Regions from separate parts of the Aeromonas sp. MR16 genome, predicted to be linked through region 2. Evidence: riboswitches for the same ligand, from Rfam matches in the RefSeq annotation. Region 2 holds a riboswitch; the other holds the start of a gene.

Region 1 (3,407 bases), on a different contig from region 2:
ATCGATGTGGTGACAACCAGCCCCGGTGGCCGAGAGGATACTGGTGCTGGAGATGGGCGAGCTGTGATCACCGAACACAGATCCCGCCAGCACCGCGGCCAGCATCGGCAGCATCAGGCTGATGTCGCTGGCGGCCGCCATGTCACCAGCCAGTGGCAGCATGATGCCGAAGGTGCCCCAGCTGGTGCCGGTGGCGAACGCCATGGCGCAGGAGAGGATGAACACCACCGCTGGCAGCACCTCGATGGGCAGGTTGCCGTTGGCCATGGAGGCCAGGTACTTGCCGGTCTCCACGTCGCGCACCACGGCGCCTATGGTCCAGGCGAACAGCAGTATGTTGATGGCGGGCAGCATGGCCATGATCCCTTGCGGGGCGGCCTTCATCCAGTTCTTGGCACCGAGCTTGAGGCGCATGGCGAGACCGATGGAGACCACCAGGCTGCACAGGGCGCCATAGACCAGGGAGGAACCGACGTTGGTGTTCTCGAACGACCCGAGCACGCTGAACGGCAGGCCCTTGCCTTCCAGCACGGCGGCACCGGAGTCAATCATGAAGTAGACGGTCGCCAGGGTCAGGGTCAGGATCGGCAGCACCATGTCGATCATGCCACCATTGCTCTCCTCCGGCGATTCCATGTCCAGCCCGATGGGGCGGCCCTTGGACTCATCCCACAGCTTGCCTTCCAGCGCCCACTGCTCGTGTTGACGCATGGAGCCGATGTCGAGCTGGAACGCGATCACCACCAACACCATGATCAGGGTGAACACGGCGTAGAGGTTCATCGGGATCATCTCGACGAAGGCGGAGATGGGGCTCTGATCGGTCAGGCCATGGGCCGCCATGATGCCGCCCACCAGGGCGATGATGTAGGCCCCCCAGGAGGAGATGGGCATCAGCACACAGACCGGCGCCGCGGTGGAATCGAGCAGATAGGCCAGCTTGGCGCGGGAGATCTGGAAGCGATCGGTGACCGGACGGCAGATGGCGCCCACCGACAGGCTGTGGAAGAAGTCATCGATGAAGAAGGCAAACACCATCATGCCGGTGAGCGCCTTGGCGCCCTTGCGGGTCTTGGCGCGGCGCTCGGCCCACTCGGCGAAGGCGCGGGTGGCGCCGGAGACGCTCATCAGACTGATGAGGCCGCCCAGCAGCAACATGAACAGGATCATGTTGACGTTGTCACGGTTGAGCGCACCCTCGACCCAGACGATCTTGAGCACAGTGTTCAGCATGTAATGCAGGGAGTCGAGCGGCGAAAACTGGTTCAGCAGCAGGCTGCCGGCGACGATACCTACCCCGAGCGACACCAGGACGCGACGGGTGATGATCGCCAAAGCGACGGCCAACAAGGGAGGAATGACTGACCAACCGGAGTCGGCGTAGTGAACGATGTCCATGATCTCTTTGCACCTAAAGACAACAGGTGGAGATCTACCGAGAGGATAAAGAAACAAAACCCATGGGGAGGTAATACTCCTCAGCCCCTTCAGGTAGCGCTCCATAGTGGATGACTATGGCAGTCCTGCACCTGTTCGATGCAGAACCAGCAACCCGGTATGATGGCCTGGTCACTTCGGCGCCGACTCCTTTCCCCGAACATCGCAGGCATCACCCTCCGCTCGGTTACTCATAGGCAGCGCGCCTCTACTTAAAGGTATTCGGCGCACATTTTATCGAGGCACGGTGTGATAGCAAGTTTTTTGATTAAATTTCAATACTTGTATGGCAGCTGAACGGGAAATGGTAGTCAATTGGTGCGATAAAATTGATATAGACGATATTTTAATCTAGCCAGAACTCATTCGGAAATGAATATTATCAACTAGTCGATATATACCCCCACCTATTATCTGCCAAGCTTAATTTACCCATCGAATTAATTAATTCGCCGCACTTGACTTGATGCCAAAGCACCCTATAAATTATCGAAAAACCATCCTGTCTCTTTAATATTTTCTCGCGTGGTAGCCAATATGAACGAATTTTTGAAAGTACTGCTGAATATCCGCAGCCTGCGAGCTGTCTGCCGTGAGCTGACCCTGGAACAACTGGAAGAGGGTCTGGAAAAATTCACCGCCATCGTCACCGAACGCCAGCAGGATGAATCCGCCGATCGTCAGGCGCGCGAAGAGCACCAGAAGAAAATTGCCGAATATGCCGAAATGCTGAAGGCTGCGGGTATTGATCCGTCCGAATTGGTGGGCACAGTTGCCGTCGACAGCCCCAAGGCCAGCAAAGGCAAACGCGCCCCCCGCCCCGCCAAATATCGTTATCTGGACGATGGCGTGGAAAAGACCTGGACCGGTCAGGGTCGCATGCCCTCCACCATTGCCAAGGCCGTGGCCGAAGGTAAATCCGTGGAAGAATTTGCCATCTAATTTCCCGATGTTGGCCAAATAAAAAACCTCGCACTGGCGAGGTTTTTTATTATCCGTGTGACGGTGCTCAGCCCCGATCGGCGGCCTTGACCCAGAGCACCTCGGGGGTGTTGGTGCACACCAGCAGGTATCTCGCCACCGTGAAGAACCAGTCACTCAGCCGGTTCAGATAGGGCAAGACAGCCGGGTTGACCTGCTCGACGCGGCTCAAGCCCAGCAGCAGACGCTCGCAGCGACGGGTCAGGGTGCGCACCACATGAGCCTGTGCCGCCGCCCGGGAGCCGCTCGGCAAGATGAAATTACGCAATACCGGCAACTGGGCGCTATAGGCATCAATCTGTTGTTCGAGTCGCAGTGTCCAGCTTTCATTGACCTGCCACAGGGCCGCATTTTGCGCCTCGCTGGAAAAGGCCAGTTCACCGCCCAAATCAAACAGCTCCTGCTGCAACAATATCAACTCGGCCAATAATCCCGTCTCCTGCACCGGTATTTCGGCCATCAGCAGACCTATCTGGGAATTTAACTCATCGATGGCACCGTAGGTCTCGACGCGCCTGTCATCCTTGGCAAGCTGACTGCCATCGGCCAGTCGGGTGAGTCCCTTGTCGCCCTGCCGGGTATATATTCTCATACTGACATCCTGTTAATAATGGGAATAATCATGGACTCGAGTCCGTTGAGTTTTATCTCGTACGCCAGTGCCAGGGTTTGGCCCAGCGCGCCAGCCGGAAAACCGCTGCGCGCCATCCATACCAGATAGGGCTCGGGAATATCGATGATGCGTCGCCCCCGATATTTACCGTAGGGCATCTTGCCCGCCAGGCTAAGCAATACCCGCTCATCCGATAGATTGTCCATCTTAATCGATATTCAGATATTTATGGGTCTGGATGGAGAGCCGCCAATTACGGGCGATACAGGTTACCATGGCCAGCTCGGTGGCCCTGGGCTTCTGGCTGATGGGTTGCAGCGCGATGACCACGTCTTTGCGTAATTCAGCCGTCGCCAGCAAGACGTCGAGCTCCTCG
Region 2 (3,407 bases):
CGAGCTGCAATACCTGAATCGGGAGGGGGCCAGCGCCGCCGTGCTGGCGCGGCTGCAAGGGCTGGTGGGAGAGTGGAGCGCGGCGCTGGCGAGCGGCGAGGCGCTCGCCGCCAACTGGTGGCGCGACATGTATCGCAGCCATCGGCTCGACATCCTGGACGATCTCAGCGGCAAGAGCTGCGGCCCGCTCACCCTGCGTCGCCTCGACTGGCTGGAGATGGCGGTGGGGGAACACTTCCCCGCCCTGGTCGACAATCTGGGACCCGACGATGCCGGGCTCGGCCAGACCGGGCTCTTGCAAAAGCTCGCCGGCCTGCGCGAGCAGATCCGCGCCTACCAGTTGCCGCCATCCACCCGGGTCGCCTCGGGGGCGGGTCACGCCACCGCCTAGCCGGGCTTGCGGTGTCAAAATTTGCGGAGTCAAAAAAAGAGGGGCCAAGGCCCCTCTTTCTCATGACGGCTCGCCAGCCGTGGCTAGTCGAGCAACTCCTGATGGAGGCGGTTGACGATGTGACCAGCCTCGCCCTCTTTCACCAGGAAGCAGAGGTTGTGGGCGCTGGCGCCATAGCAGATCATGCGGATGTTGTGCTCGCGGATGGCATCGAACACCTGGCTGCCGACCCCGACGGCCTCGCTCATCCGGTTGCCGATGAGCGCCACCAGCGCGAAGCCGGTCTCCACTTCCACCTTGCACAGCTGGCCGAGCTCCGCCAGCACCTTGTCGCTGAGGATGGGCTCGCCGTTGCTCTGGCTGCCGGTGTGATCCAGGGTCAGCGACACGCTTACCTCGGAGGTGGTGATGAGATCCACCGAGATGCGGTGGCGGGCCAGGATGCCGAACACCTCGGCCAGGAAGCCGTAGGCGTGGAACATGTTGAGGCTGTGCAACGTCACCAGCACCTGCTGGCGGCGCAGGGCCACGGCCCGGAACAGCGGGTTGGTGCTGGTGCTGGCGCGGATCCAGGTGCCACCGGCGGCCGGATCCTTGGCGGAGCCGACGAACACCGGGATGTCCTGGCGCAGGGCCGGTTGCAGGGTGGCCGGGTGCAGCACCTTGGCGCCGAAGGTGGCCATCTCGGCCGCCTCCACAAAGCTGATTTCGGGGATGGGGCGGGCCCGGGTCACCAGCCGGGGATCCGTGGTGTAGATACCGGGCACGTCGGTCCAGATCTCGATGCTGGCCGCATCCAGCGCCTCGGCCAGCAGGGCCGCGCTGTAGTCGGAGCCACCGCGCCCCAGGGTGGTGGTGCGGCCATCGGCATCGGCGCCGATGAAACCCTGGGTGATGATGAGGCTGTCGCCGAGCACCGGGCCTATCTTGCTCTGACAGAGCGTGCGGGTGGCGGCCAAGTCAACGCTCGCCTTGCCAAAGCGGCTGTCGGTGCGCATCAGTTGGCGCACATCCTGCCAATGGGCCTTGATCCCGCGCTGGTGCAGGAGCTCGGTGAACAGGCGAGTGGACATCAGCTCGCCACAGGCGATGAGCCTGTCCGCCAGCTCCGCATCCGTGTGCTGGCTGGCCTGGCGGGCCATGGTGCGGATCTCGCCGAGCTGGGCGTGGATGAGGGCGCTGACCTCGCCTGGGTTGCCGAGGGCAGTCAGGATGGCCTGCTGGATCTCGGCCAGCTTGGCGAGCTGGGCGTCCTGGCCCGCCTCGTCGAGTTCACCCTGGGCCAGGCTCACCAACAGGTTGGTGACACCGGCGCTGGCGCTCAGCACCACCACCCGGGTCGCCGGATTGGCCAGCACCACGTCGGCGCAATGGTTCATGGCCGCGGCATCGGCGACACTGGTTCCGCCAAATTTGGCGACGTTGATCGGGCTCATTGCATACTCCAGTCTTAAGGTGAAAAGCCAGTTTTATCAGGCAAAAGAGAGGAGGAGGCTGAAATGGCAGGAAAGCGCGAGGATCCCGGCCAGAAGCACTCCACCCGCGGTGCCCATCCCACAAGAATCCAACTGGATACCTGTGGGATGCACACGACCGATGACAACCCGGGGGATTCAGCCCCCGCAGCCGACGTGGCGGTGTCCAGTGACCTGCCTCGTCTCGGCGCTGCTCCCCCTGACCCAAGCTCATCGGACTCTGGCGTCCTCCCTTGGGCTGCCTGGGCAGCGCTCCTCTTCTGGTGCCACCTTGGAAGGTGGCATGCATGTAGAAATACCCTGCACTGGATTGCACTGTCAACCGAGTTAATAAAAAAATCAACAATTGGTCAGAACCCGGCACAAGATCAATCAGTTACAAGCGAGGCTTGTACAAAGTGTTACAGGATAGTCCTGGACAGTACCTTGGAGCGGCGCTGCCAGTTGTAGAGCCGCTGCCGCTCGACCGGCAAGTCCTCCACCTCCAGTGGCTCGAAGCCCCGCTCCCGGAACCAGTGAATGGAGCGGGTGGTAAGCACGAACAAGCGGCGGATCCCGAGCCGTTTGGCCCGCTCGGCTACCTTGGCGACCAGCTGATCCCCCCGGTTGGAGTTGCGGTACTCGGGATGGATGGCGACGCAGGCCATCTCCGCCATCGCCTCCTCCATGAAGCAGTAGAGGGCGGCACAGCCGATGATGAGGCCGTCGCGCTCTATGATGGTGAACTTGTCGATCTCCATCTCCAGCTGCTCGCGGGAGCGACGCACCAGTATGCCTTCCTCCTCCAGAGGGCGGATGAGATCCAGGATGCCGCCGATGTCTTCGATGGTGGCGGCCCGCGCCCGCTCGGCGCTTTCGCGCACTATCTGGGTGCCGAGGCCATCGCGGCTGAACAGCTCCTGCAGCATGGCGCCGTCATCCTGGTAGCTCACCAGGTGGGAGCGGGGCACGCCACCGCGGCAGGAGGCGATGGCGGCGCGCAGGTAGCGGGCGGTGCCGGACATCTCCTCGCCAGCCTGCTCCAGCTCCACCAGGAGTTCTTCGGCCTGCTCGGGGAAAAGCTCGGAGATGGCCTCACCGTGGCTGTCCATGACCCCCTGGGTGCTGCTGAAACAGATGAGCTTGTCGGCTTTGAGATCCACCGCCACCCGCCGTGCCACCTCTTCCGAGCTCAGGTTGAAGCTCTCGCCGGTGACCGAGCAGCCGATGGGGGAGATGAGCACCAGCCCCTGCTGATCCAGCTGGCGGCCTATCCCCTCCACGTCGATGCGGCGCACCCGGCCGCTGTGGCAGTAGTCGATGCCATCTTCCACCCCGAGGGGCTGGGCGGTGACGAAGTTGCCGCTCACCACGCTGATGCGCGCCCCTTGCATGGGGGTGTTGGCCAGCCCCATGGAGAGCTGGGCAGTGATGTCGTACTGCAGGCCGCCACACACCTGTTTGATGAGGGCGAAGCTCTCGTCATCGGTGACTCTGATCCGCCTGTGGTATTGCGCCTCAATACCGGCGCGGGCCAGCGCTTCGTCATTTTGCGGGCGCGA

What was found. Region 2 has a riboswitch for lysine ahead of lysC (lysine-sensitive aspartokinase 3). Riboswitches for the same ligand answer to the same signal wherever they lie in the genome.
Region 1: another riboswitch for lysine. It lies ahead of MM194_RS19495 (Na+/H+ antiporter NhaC family protein); the one in region 2 lies ahead of lysC (lysine-sensitive aspartokinase 3).

What each region holds. Positions count from the first base shown of each region.
Region 1 is NZ_JAKZFK010000038.1:11,737-15,143, forward strand. It holds gene MM194_RS19495 (Na+/H+ antiporter NhaC family protein) at 1-1,398, opposite strand, end outside; lysine riboswitch at 1,485-1,656, opposite strand; gene MM194_RS19500 (H-NS family nucleoid-associated regulatory protein) at 1,975-2,379, shown strand; gene MM194_RS19505 (cob(I)yrinic acid a,c-diamide adenosyltransferase) at 2,447-3,010, opposite strand; gene MM194_RS19510 (DUF3820 family protein) at 3,007-3,237, opposite strand; gene queE (7-carboxy-7-deazaguanine synthase QueE) at 3,239-3,407, opposite strand, start outside.
Region 2 is NZ_JAKZFK010000012.1:37,568-40,974, reverse strand. It holds gene MM194_RS10990 (hypothetical protein) at 1-391, shown strand, start outside; gene lysC (lysine-sensitive aspartokinase 3) at 475-1,827, opposite strand; lysine riboswitch at 1,913-2,134, opposite strand; gene argA (amino-acid N-acetyltransferase) at 2,268-3,407, opposite strand, start outside.